DNA from 3 places in the Streptomyces sp. NRRL S-378 genome. Region 1 is predicted to be linked to each of the others. Evidence: riboswitches for the same ligand, from Rfam matches in the RefSeq annotation. Region 1 holds a riboswitch; each other region holds the start of a gene.
The links. A riboswitch is a leader RNA that binds a small molecule or an ion and turns the genes downstream of it on or off. The one in region 1 is predicted to bind cobalamin.

Region 1 (3,264 bases):
GATCTGGGTGTCCGGCCGGACACCCGCGGTGGTGAGCCGGAAGGACTCGGTGGCCCAGGCGAGGTAGGCCGCGTGGTCGGCGCCGCGCAGCGGGAGGGTCTCCCGCAGCGCGGGCTCGTCCACCTGGATGACGGAGGTCCCGGCGGCCTCCAGGTCGTTCACCTCGTCGCGCAGGGCCAGTGCGACCTGCCGGGCGGTGTCCGCGAGCGGCTGGTCGTCGCGCACGAAGGACCAGGCGAGCATGGTGACCGGCCCGGTGAGCATGCCCTTGACCGGCTTGGCCGTCTGCGTCTGCGCGTACGTGGTCCAGCGGACGGTCATCGGGTCGGGGCGGGAGATGTCGCCGGCCAGGACGGGCGGACGGACGTAGCGGGTGCCGTAGGACTGGACCCAGCCGTGCTGCGTGGCGAGGTAGCCGGTGAGCTGCTCGGCGAAGTACTGCACCATGTCGTTGCGTTCGGGCTCACCGTGCACCAGCACGTCGATACCCGCCTTCTCCTGGAAGGCCAGTACCTCCCGGATCTCCGCCCTGATGCGGTCCTCGTAGCCGGCGGTGTCGGTGCGGCCGGCCCGCAGGTCGGCGCGGGCCGTGCGCAGTTCGGCGGTCTGCGGGAACGATCCAATGGTCGTCGTGGGCAGCAGCGGCAGGCCGAGACGGGTGTGCTGGGCGGGCGCCCGCCGCCCGTACGGCTGGGATCGGCGGCCGTCGGCGTCGGTGACGGCCGCGGTCCGGGCACGGACGGCGGGGTCACGGGTGACGGAGGAGTTGGCCCGGGAGGCCAGGTCGGCCCGGTTGGCGGCGAGTTCGGCCGCGATGGCGTCCGTGCCGCGGGCGAGCCCGCGGGCGAGCGTGGCGATCTCGGCGGTCTTCTGGCGGGCGAAGGCGAGCCAGCGCCTGACCTGCGGGTCGATGTCCCGCTCGGCGGAGGCGTCCAGCGGCACGTGGAGCAGCGAGCAGGAGGCGGCCACGTCGACGCTGCCGGCCAGGCCGAGGAGGGTGCCGAGCGTGGCGAGGGACTTCTCGAAGTCGTTGATCCAGATGTTGCGGCCATTGACGATGCCGGCGACCAGGCGCTTGCCGGGCAGGCCGCCGACGGCGGCGAGGTCGTCGAGGTTCGCGGCGGCCGCGCCGGTGAAGTCCAGGGCGAGCCCGTCCACGGGGGCCTTGGCCAGCACGGCCAGGGCCTCGCCGAGCCGGTCGAAGTAGGAGGCCACGAGCAGCTTCGGCCGGTCGGCCGCGGCACCGAGCTCGCGGTACGCGCGGGCGGCGGCGTTCAGCTCGGCCGGGGTGCGGTCCTGCACCAGGGCGGGCTCGTCCAGCTGCACCCACTCCGCCCCGGCCGCGCGCAGGTCCGCGAGGACCTGTGCGTACACGGGGAGCAGACGGTCGAGCAGGGCGAGGGGGTCGAAGCCGGCCGCCACGCCGGGGGCGGGCTTGGCCAGCAGCAGGTACGTCACCGGCCCGACCAGCACCGGGCGGGCGGTGTGGCCGAGCGCGCGGGCCTCCTCGAACTGCGCGACCTGCTGGGAGGAGTCGGCGGTGAAGACGGTGTCCGGGCCCAGTTCCGGTACCAGGTAGTGGTAGTTGGTGTCGAACCACTTGGTCATCTCCAGCGGGGGCACCTCCTGGGTGCCGCGCGCCATGGCGAAGTAGCCGTCCAGGGGGTCCGCTTCGACGGCGGCGCGATGGCGTGCGGGGACGGCGCCGACCATGACGCTGGTGTCCAGCACGTGGTCGTAGTACGAGAAGTCACCGGTGGGCACCTCGGTGATGCCGGCGTCGGCCAGCTGCCGCCAGTTGGCCCGGCGCAGGTCGCGGGCCGTCTCCCGGAGGGCGTCGGCGCCGACCCGGCCCTTCCAGTAGCCCTCGACGGCCTTCTTCAGTTCCCGGTTCTGCCCCTGACGGGGGTAGCCGTACACGGTGGCCGCACCGGCCCGTACGGCGGTGGCGGGAGTCTTGCTGGTCACGGAACTCTCCTTCGCGAGCTGTCTCCTGTGGACCCCGGTGGGGGTCGGGAGCGCGAAGGGATGACGCATCGGACGGACCTCGACCGGTTGCGGGAGGGCGTACCTGTGCGTACGCGCCCGCGGTCGCCCGCCTGATGTGTCGCCGACCCGCCCACGAGGTCACCGGGGTTTCCGCGCACGACGGGTCGCACGCGGGCAACGGGCAGGTCTTCGGACTCGCGGGCACGCCTGCCGGTCTCCCGGCGGGCACCTACTGGCCGTCGCTTCCCAGGACCGTGGTCCGGTCCCAGTGCGTATGACGGCGGTCGTTCCCGCTCACCGCTGCGGGGCAGTCCCGGACTCCCACCGGGTTCCCTCTTACGACGCATCCCGCCTGGCGGACGGGGCGAACCAGCTGCCCGGCCAGAGTAGATGCCCTTCCCCGCCAACGGGTGGAGTTGTCCAACATCCGGAAGGCGGGACGAGACGCGCAAAGGTCCTTCGACGGTGATCCCGTGAACCGATCCGGCCCGAAGGCGCCCGTCCGGCGCCTTCGGGCCGGGTGTCAGTGGCGGTGCAGCACCGTCGTGAGGACCTTGTGGAGGACCGATTCCGGGTCCGCCACGCCCTCCGCCGAGCGCCAGGCAACGAAGCCGTCCGGGCGGACGAGGACCGCTCCGGCCTCGGTGGTGCCGTGCGCGGCGGCCCAGTCGCCGCCGTCCTCCGGGATCAGGTCGGCCTCCGGGCCGGTGCCGATCGCGTAGGCGTCCAGGCGTACGTTCATCCGCTTCGCGACCGAGCCGGCCGCTCCGCTCCACGGGGTGCCCTCGGAGCTGAGCAGGACGAAGGACCGCTCGTAGAGGTCGACGGTGGACTTCCGCTCCCCCGACGCCGGTTCGCGGAGCCACAGGTGCGGGGCGCGCGTGCCCGGGTCCCCGCACAGCCGCATGCGTTCGGGCACGACCGGCAGCTCCGGGTCGGCTCCCACGACCGCGCCCTGGCCGTACCCGTACCCCATGGCCACGGAGAGGACGCCGTTCTGCGGGCCGCCGCGCGCCGGCGCCCCGGCTGCGGACCCGGGGTCCGGCTCGTACCCCGGGTGGCTGTGTTCGGCGGAACGGGCCGAGGCCCGCTCGCTCGTCGCCCGCGCCACGGGGAGCCGCTCGGCCTCGTAGGTCTCCAGCAGCCCCGGGCCCGCGGCGCCGCCCAGCACGGCGGCGATCTTCCAGGCGAGGTTGTGGGCGTCCTGGATACCGGTGTTGGAGCCGAACGCCCCGGTGGGCGACATCTCGTGGGCGGAGTCCCCGGCGAGGAAGA
Region 2 (3,264 bases), on a different contig from region 1:
ACGTCCACCTCACCGGCGACAACGCCAACTGCCTGCCGACCGACACCACCAAGAACACGGTGTACGCCTTCGGCAAGGAGCACGGCATCGAGTCCCCGGAGGCCTTCGGCATCCTGCTCGCCAAGCACTTCGTCTCCTCGCAGGCACCGATCCGCGAGGCCCAGATCCGCATCGAGGAATTCGCCTGGGAGCGCATCCCGGTCCCGACGCGCAAGGAGCAGCACTCCTTCGCCCTCAAGGGCCAGGAGGTGCGCACCGCGCAGATCACGTACAGCGAGACGACCGGCCTCCAGGTCATCTCGGGCCTGAAGGACCTGACGGTGATGAACTCGACGAACTCCGAGTTCCACGGGTACATCAAGGACAAGTACACGACGCTCAAGGAGGCGTACGACCGCATCCTGGCGACCAAGGTCACCGCGCGCTGGGCGCACTCGGCGCTGGCCGCCGACGACCCCGGGTACGACTGGGACCAGGCGTACAAGAAGGTCCGCAAGAACATGCTGGAGGCCTTCGCGGAGACGTACTCGTACTCGCTCCAGCAGACCCTGAACCAGATGGCCGAGCGGGTGCTCGACAACTGCCCCAAGGTCAACGAGGTGCGACTCAACCTCCCCAACAAGCACCACTTCCTCGTCGACCTGGAGCCCTTCGGCCTCAAGAACGACAACGAGGTGTACTTCGCGGCGGACCGCATGTACGGCCTGATCGAGGGCACCGTCCACCGTGACGGCGTGCAGCCGGTCATCGCGACGTCCGACTGGATCGTGGCGTAACGCGCCGATCTCCGCGCCGGTCGTGAGCCGGGTCCGGACCGCGTCGCGGGGTCCGGACCCGGTTCCGCGCTACGCGTCGGGCAGCTCGTCCTGCGGCCGGCCCACGAGGAGGTTCCAGCGCCCGGCCCGTCCGGTCAGGGTGGTCACCCACTCCGGCCGCACGTCGAGGCGCCAGAAGGCCGCCGCCGGAAGCTCCAGGGCGTGCACCACGGCCGCCCGTACGACGGCCTGGTCGACCTCGACGCGGTACGTGCCCGGGGCCAGGCCGGCCAGCTCCGCCCCGACCCGGGCGATCAGCGCGTCCACGGACTCCCCGCCCGGCGGCGCGTACCCGGGGTCCGTCAGCCACGCGTGCAGGGCCTGCGGTGCCTGCGCGGCCACCTCGTCCAGGGTGCGGCCGGCCCACTCCCCGGTGTCCGGCCCGCGCAGGCCCTCGTGGCCGGGACACGGCCGCGGATGGCCGAAGCGGCCCTGGCGGGCAGCCGTGTCCAGTGGGGGGCGCACGAGATGGACGCGCACCGACTGACTCTTCATGAGGGGAGCCTAAGCGCGGTACCGTCATGAACGAGACAAGTCCATGACGACGGTACGGCGGAAGCACCGGTGAGAATCCGGCACGGTCGCGCCACTGTGAATCCTCCCGGAGGGGAGGCAAGTCAGACCCGCCGCCGTCGTCGAGCGCACCACTGACCGGGACGCGTGTTCCCTCTGGAGGTTCTGCAATGGCCAACTCCGTCGTGCCCACGACGAACGCCCCCGCCCTCACTCCTCTCTCGCTCTCCGCGCTCGCCCCCTGGGCGGCGTTCGTCGGCGTCCTGATGCTCGTCCTGCTCTACTTCGTCGGCGCCGAGCAGGGCGCCACCGCCGTCTTCGAGGGCGAGACGATCCACGAGTGGCTGCACGACGGCCGCCACCTGCTCGGGTTCCCCTGCCACTGATCCGCTTCCCCGGCCACCGCCCTCCGGCGTCCCCGGCCGTGCGGACCACGGTGTGGACGACTTTCGGCCTGGCCTTCGGTTTTCTAGCCGACCGGGCCCTTGTGTCCGCTCCCGCGCCCAAGGAGGCTGTGCAGCCGACGAGTTGACGATGAAAGGCCGATGGTCCATGGCGACGGCGATCAGGGAATGGCGGGGCTGGACGGGTGCCGCACCCTTCTGGCTGAATTCCTTCCTGCTGCTCCTGGCCCCCTGCTGCGCCATCACGCTGTTCGGCCAGATCGGCATCATCGCCGCGCTGGCGGCGCTCGGCGGTCTGGCCCGCCATCTCTGGTACGGCGACTACGGCCATCCGGCCATGCACCTGGCCGCCGCGCTCATGGGGGCGGGCACGGCGGCCGTCGTCATGTGACCTCTCCGGCCGGGGCCGCCGGGCGCCGCCGGACCCACCGCCGGCGCCGTCGGGCCCTCACCCGTTCGGGCGTATCCGCGCCGCCCCCGGCGGCCAGTGGGCCCGACCGGCGCGAACTGCGAAGACTCCCCGATCGTGCGACGACACGCCCGTGACTCCATGTCAGTCTCTCGTGTTTCACGGTGTGCCGATGGGCAGAGGAAGTGTCCACTGCTCACATGACCCGGCCGCACGAGCCGGACAGGAGGGAATCCATGCCCCGCGCCAAGTGGGTCGTCGCCTCTCTGACGGTGGCTCTGCTGGCCACCACCGTCGTGGTGTTGCAGCGGACCGAGGGCGGCGCGCCCGCAGCCGCGACCACCGACGACGCACTGCCCTCGCGGGCGCTGGGGCTCTCCGGCCACCGCCGTCTCGTACGGGAGCTGGAACAGTCCGGCGGGAGCGACCCCGGTGAGGTGACCCGGCCGCGCAGGGTGGCCGCCGCGGGGCCGCTGAGAACGGTCTCCGGGCCCCTGCGGGCCGCCCGGCCGCTGCGGTTGCGCATCCCGAGCCTGGGCGTCGACGTGCCGTTCGGCGGGGACCGCGAGGAGGCGGCCTGGGACTCCGGAGGACCGGCGCCGGGCGCTGCCGGAACGGCGGTGGTCACCGGAACGGGCCTGCGGCTGGGGGAGTTGCGCCGGGGTCGGACCATCGAGATCCCGCGCGCGGACCGCCGTACCGCCGTGTTCACCGTCGTAGGGGTCTCGCCCGGCAGGGCGCCGGGGCGCGAGGAGTCTCCCGGCCACGCCCAACTGCGGGTGATCGGCGGGGAGACCGCCGTACTGGCCCGCCTGACCGGGCACCGCAGCAGCAGTTGACCCCTGGCGGCCTGTCAGCCGAGGGGAGTCTCTTCGTCCCCCGGTCGGAGGCTTCTGGGGGTCCGTACGGGAGTCCTCCGGCGTGGCGGGGCACACCCCTCGCATGACCTGGAGGCAACACGCACGCACGGCACTGACGAGGGCGCTCACCGCAGCCTGCGTCGTACTGCTGTGCGTGTTCGGTGCCGGTCCGGCAGGAGCGGCCGCCGCGGAGCACCGCCCGGCCTCCTCGGCCCCCGCGGAGCCCACCGCTCCCGGCGAGCCCGCCGAGCCCACGGAGGGCC
Region 3 (3,264 bases), on a different contig from region 1:
CCGCGGTCGCGCTGGCGGTCTGCACCACGCTGCTGGTCAAGTCCGGCCGGCTCAAGTGGGCCTGGGTGACGGGCGTCCCGCTGGTCTGGGACGCCACGGTGACCCTCACCGCCAGCTACCAGAAGGTCTTCTCCGAGGACGTGAAGGTCGGCTTCTTCGCCCAGCGCGACAAGTACCAGGCGGGCATCGACGCCGACAAGGTGCTGGCCCCCGCGAAGAACATGGACGACATGCACACGATCGTCACCAACGCCACGGTCGACGGCGTGCTGTGCGCCCTGTTCGCGGTCCTGATCATCGTGGTCCTCGCGGACGCGCTGCGTACCTGCGTCAAGGCCGTCCGCGACCCGGGGGCGGCGACGCTGTCGGAGGTTCCGTGGACCGAGTCGAAGATCGTCGCCCCGGCCGGCCTGATCGCGACCGCCGAGGAGCGGGCCCAGCTCGCCGCCGCGGCGGACCGCGGCTCCGGCGGCGGGCAGGTCAAGGAGCCGGTGGCGTGAGCACCGTGCGCAGCGTGCTGGCCAGGGCCCGGTTCTACGTACGGGAGTTCTCGGGGGAGGCCGCGTACGACCGGTACGTGGCCCACGCCCGCTCGCACGACCCGGACGCGGAGGTCCTCACCCGCCGCGCCTTCGAACGCGCCCGTACGGACGCCCGCGAGGCGGACCCCCGCGAGGGCTTCCGCTGCTGCTGACACGAACGAAGGGCCCCGCCGCGTCCTGTGGCGGGGCCCTTCGGCGTACCTCAGCGCACCCAGTCCTTGAGGGGTTCGGCCGGGAGGGTGATGGCCGTGCGGACGACGCCGGTGGACGGCGATGCCTGTCGCCGCGAAGGTGCGCGGCTTCTCGATCCGGTCGCGCCGCTCGGTGTCGGAGGCCCACGAGGTCACCTCAACGGCCATGAGGACCGGCCCGGGATCCACCCGCTTCCTCGACGGCGCTGTCTTTCGACGACGGCGCCGGGTCCCGACAGCCGTCCTGCACACTCGACCGCATGGACATGGTGATCAGAACGGCGGTGCCCGCCGACTACGCGGAGCTGGGCGAGATCACGGCGCAGGCCTACCTCGCCGACGGGCACCTGGACTTCAACGAGGACGACGCGTACCTCAACGTGCTGCGCGACGTGGCCGGCCGGGCCGCCCGGGCCGAGGTGCTCGTCGCCGAGCGCGACGGGCGCGTGCTCGGCGGGGTGACCTTCGCCGCACCCGGCAGCCCGCTCGCCGACATCGCCGGCCCCGACGAGGCCGAGTTCCGGATGCTCGCGGTGGCCCACGCGGCCCGCGGCCAGGGCGCCGGCGAGGCCCTGGTGAAGGCGTGCGTCGAGCGGGCGCGGGCCGTCGAGGGCGTCACGGCCCTGGTGCTCTCCACCCAGCGCGGCATGGCCGGGGCCCACCGGATCTACGTACGGCTGGGCTTCGAGCGCACGCCGGAGCGGGACTGGGCGCCCATCGAGGGCCTGAAACTCCTCACGTACCGACTCAAGCTGTAGCCACGCCGACACTACATGTGGGGGTTGCCGCACAAGGGCGCCCCCACATGTATGCTCATGCCTGCTGTCGCCGCAGGGGAATCCGGTGGGAATCCGGAACTGTCCCGCAACGGTATGAAGTGTCCGGCATCCGGACACCAAGTCCGATGACCTGCCGTCAGCGCGCCCGGATCGACCGAACCGGGTGCCGACACGTCCGGGCCTCGCGGTTGGGCCGGTGGACGCCATGCGGTGTGCCCGTTCCTGCCACGCCCGCATGCGCCCTCGCCCACCGCCGATGACCGGGCCGAGCGAGGGAGAGCTCCCGCCGTGACCATCGCGCCTTCCGCACCGCGCGCCGAGTCCGTTTCTGGCGACAACACCGAGGGCCCGGGGGCCACGCTGCTGCGTACCCTCACCGAACTGACGGCGGACCTCCCCGACACCGACCCCGGCCGCGTCGCCGCCGCCGCGCTCCGCGGCCGCAGCTCCGCCGCCGACGACGCCGAACTGCGGGGGCTGGCCACCGAGTCCGCCGCGGGCCTCATCTCCGAGGACCCCGCCTACTCCAAGCTCGCCGCCCGCCTGCTGACGCTGGCCGTGCGCGACGAGGCCGCGAGCCAGGGCTCCACCTCCTTCTCCGCCTCCGTCGAGGTCGGCCACCGCGAGGGCCTCATCGCCGACCGCACCGCCGAGTTCGTGCGCACGCACGCCGTCCGCCTGGACGCGCTGGTCGAGCACACCCTCGCCGAGGGCGCCGACGACCGCTTCGGCTTCTTCGGCCTGCGGACCCTGCACAGCCGCTACCTGCTGCGCCACCCCATCACCCGTCAGGTCATCGAGACCCCGCAGTACTTCATGCTGCGCGTGGCCTGCGGTCTCGCCGCGGACGAGAGCGTCCAGGCCGTCGAGGAAGTGGCCTCGCTGTACCGGCTGATGAGCCGCCTCGACTACCTGCCCTCCTCCCCCACCCTCTTCAACTCCGGCACCCGGCACCCGCAGATGTCCTCCTGCTACCTGCTGGACTCCCCGCTGGACGAGCTCGACTCGATCTACGACCGCTACCACCAGGTCGCGCGCCTGTCGAAGCACGCCGGCGGCATCGGCCTGTCGTACTCCCGCATCCGCGCCCGCGGTTCGCTGATCCGCGGCACCAACGGCCACTCCAACGGCATCGTGCCGTTCCTGAAGACCCTCGACGCCTCCGTCGCCGCCGTGAACCAGGGCGGCCGCCGCAAGGGCGCCGCCGCCGTCTACCTGGAGACCTGGCACGCGGACATCGAGGAGTTCCTGGAGCTCCGCGACAACACCGGTGAGGACCAGCGCCGTACGCACAACCTGAACCTCGCCCACTGGGTGCCGGACGAGTTCATGCGCCGCGTGAACGCCGACGCCGAGTGGTCGCTGTTCTCCCCGGCCGACGTCCCCGAGCTGGTCGACCTGTGGGGCGACGCGTTCGACGCCGCCTACCGCAAGGCCGAGGCCGACGGCCTGGCCCGCAAGACCATGCCCGCCCGCGACCTGTACGGCCGGATGATGCGCACCCTCGCGCAGACCGGCCAGGGCTGGATGACCTTCAAGGACGCCTCCAACCGCACGGCCAACCAGACCGCCGAGCCGGGCACCGTCGTCCACTCCTCGAACCTGTGCACCGAGATCATCGAGGTCACCAACGACGGCGAGACGGCCGTCTGCAACCTCGGCTCGGTCAACCTCGGCGCCTTCGTGCTCCCGGAGACGGGCGAGATCGACTGGGAGCGCCTCGACGAGACCGTCCGCACCGCCGTGACCTTC

Region 2: linked by a shared signal. The riboswitch ahead of IH80_RS0100170 (CbtB domain-containing protein) and the one ahead of metE (5-methyltetrahydropteroyltriglutamate--homocysteine S-methyltransferase) in region 1 are both predicted to bind cobalamin.
Region 3: linked by a shared signal. The riboswitch ahead of IH80_RS0125120 (ribonucleoside-diphosphate reductase subunit alpha) and the one ahead of metE (5-methyltetrahydropteroyltriglutamate--homocysteine S-methyltransferase) in region 1 are both predicted to bind cobalamin.

What each region holds. Positions count from the first base shown of each region.
Region 1 is NZ_JOBX01000013.1:130,280-133,543, reverse strand. It holds gene metE (5-methyltetrahydropteroyltriglutamate--homocysteine S-methyltransferase) at 1-2,037, opposite strand, end outside; cobalamin riboswitch at 2,152-2,378, opposite strand; gene IH80_RS0112695 (FAD-dependent oxidoreductase) at 2,513-3,264, opposite strand, start outside.
Region 2 is NZ_JOBX01000001.1:31,762-35,025, forward strand. It holds gene pucL (factor-independent urate hydroxylase) at 1-776, shown strand, start outside; gene IH80_RS38665 (histidine phosphatase family protein) at 846-1,310, opposite strand; cobalamin riboswitch at 1,310-1,461, shown strand; gene IH80_RS0100170 (CbtB domain-containing protein) at 1,499-1,714, shown strand; gene IH80_RS0100175 (hypothetical protein) at 1,881-2,123, shown strand; gene IH80_RS40505 (class F sortase) at 2,378-2,980, shown strand; gene IH80_RS0100185 (hypothetical protein) at 3,084-3,264, shown strand, end outside.
Region 3 is NZ_JOBX01000039.1:42,996-46,259, forward strand. It holds gene IH80_RS0125105 (carbon starvation CstA family protein) at 1-500, shown strand, start outside; gene IH80_RS0125110 (YbdD/YjiX family protein) at 497-694, shown strand; partial or broken gene IH80_RS46225 (Uma2 family endonuclease) at 806-919, opposite strand; gene IH80_RS0125115 (GNAT family N-acetyltransferase) at 994-1,491, shown strand; cobalamin riboswitch at 1,536-1,665, shown strand; gene IH80_RS0125120 (ribonucleoside-diphosphate reductase subunit alpha) at 1,801-3,264, shown strand, end outside.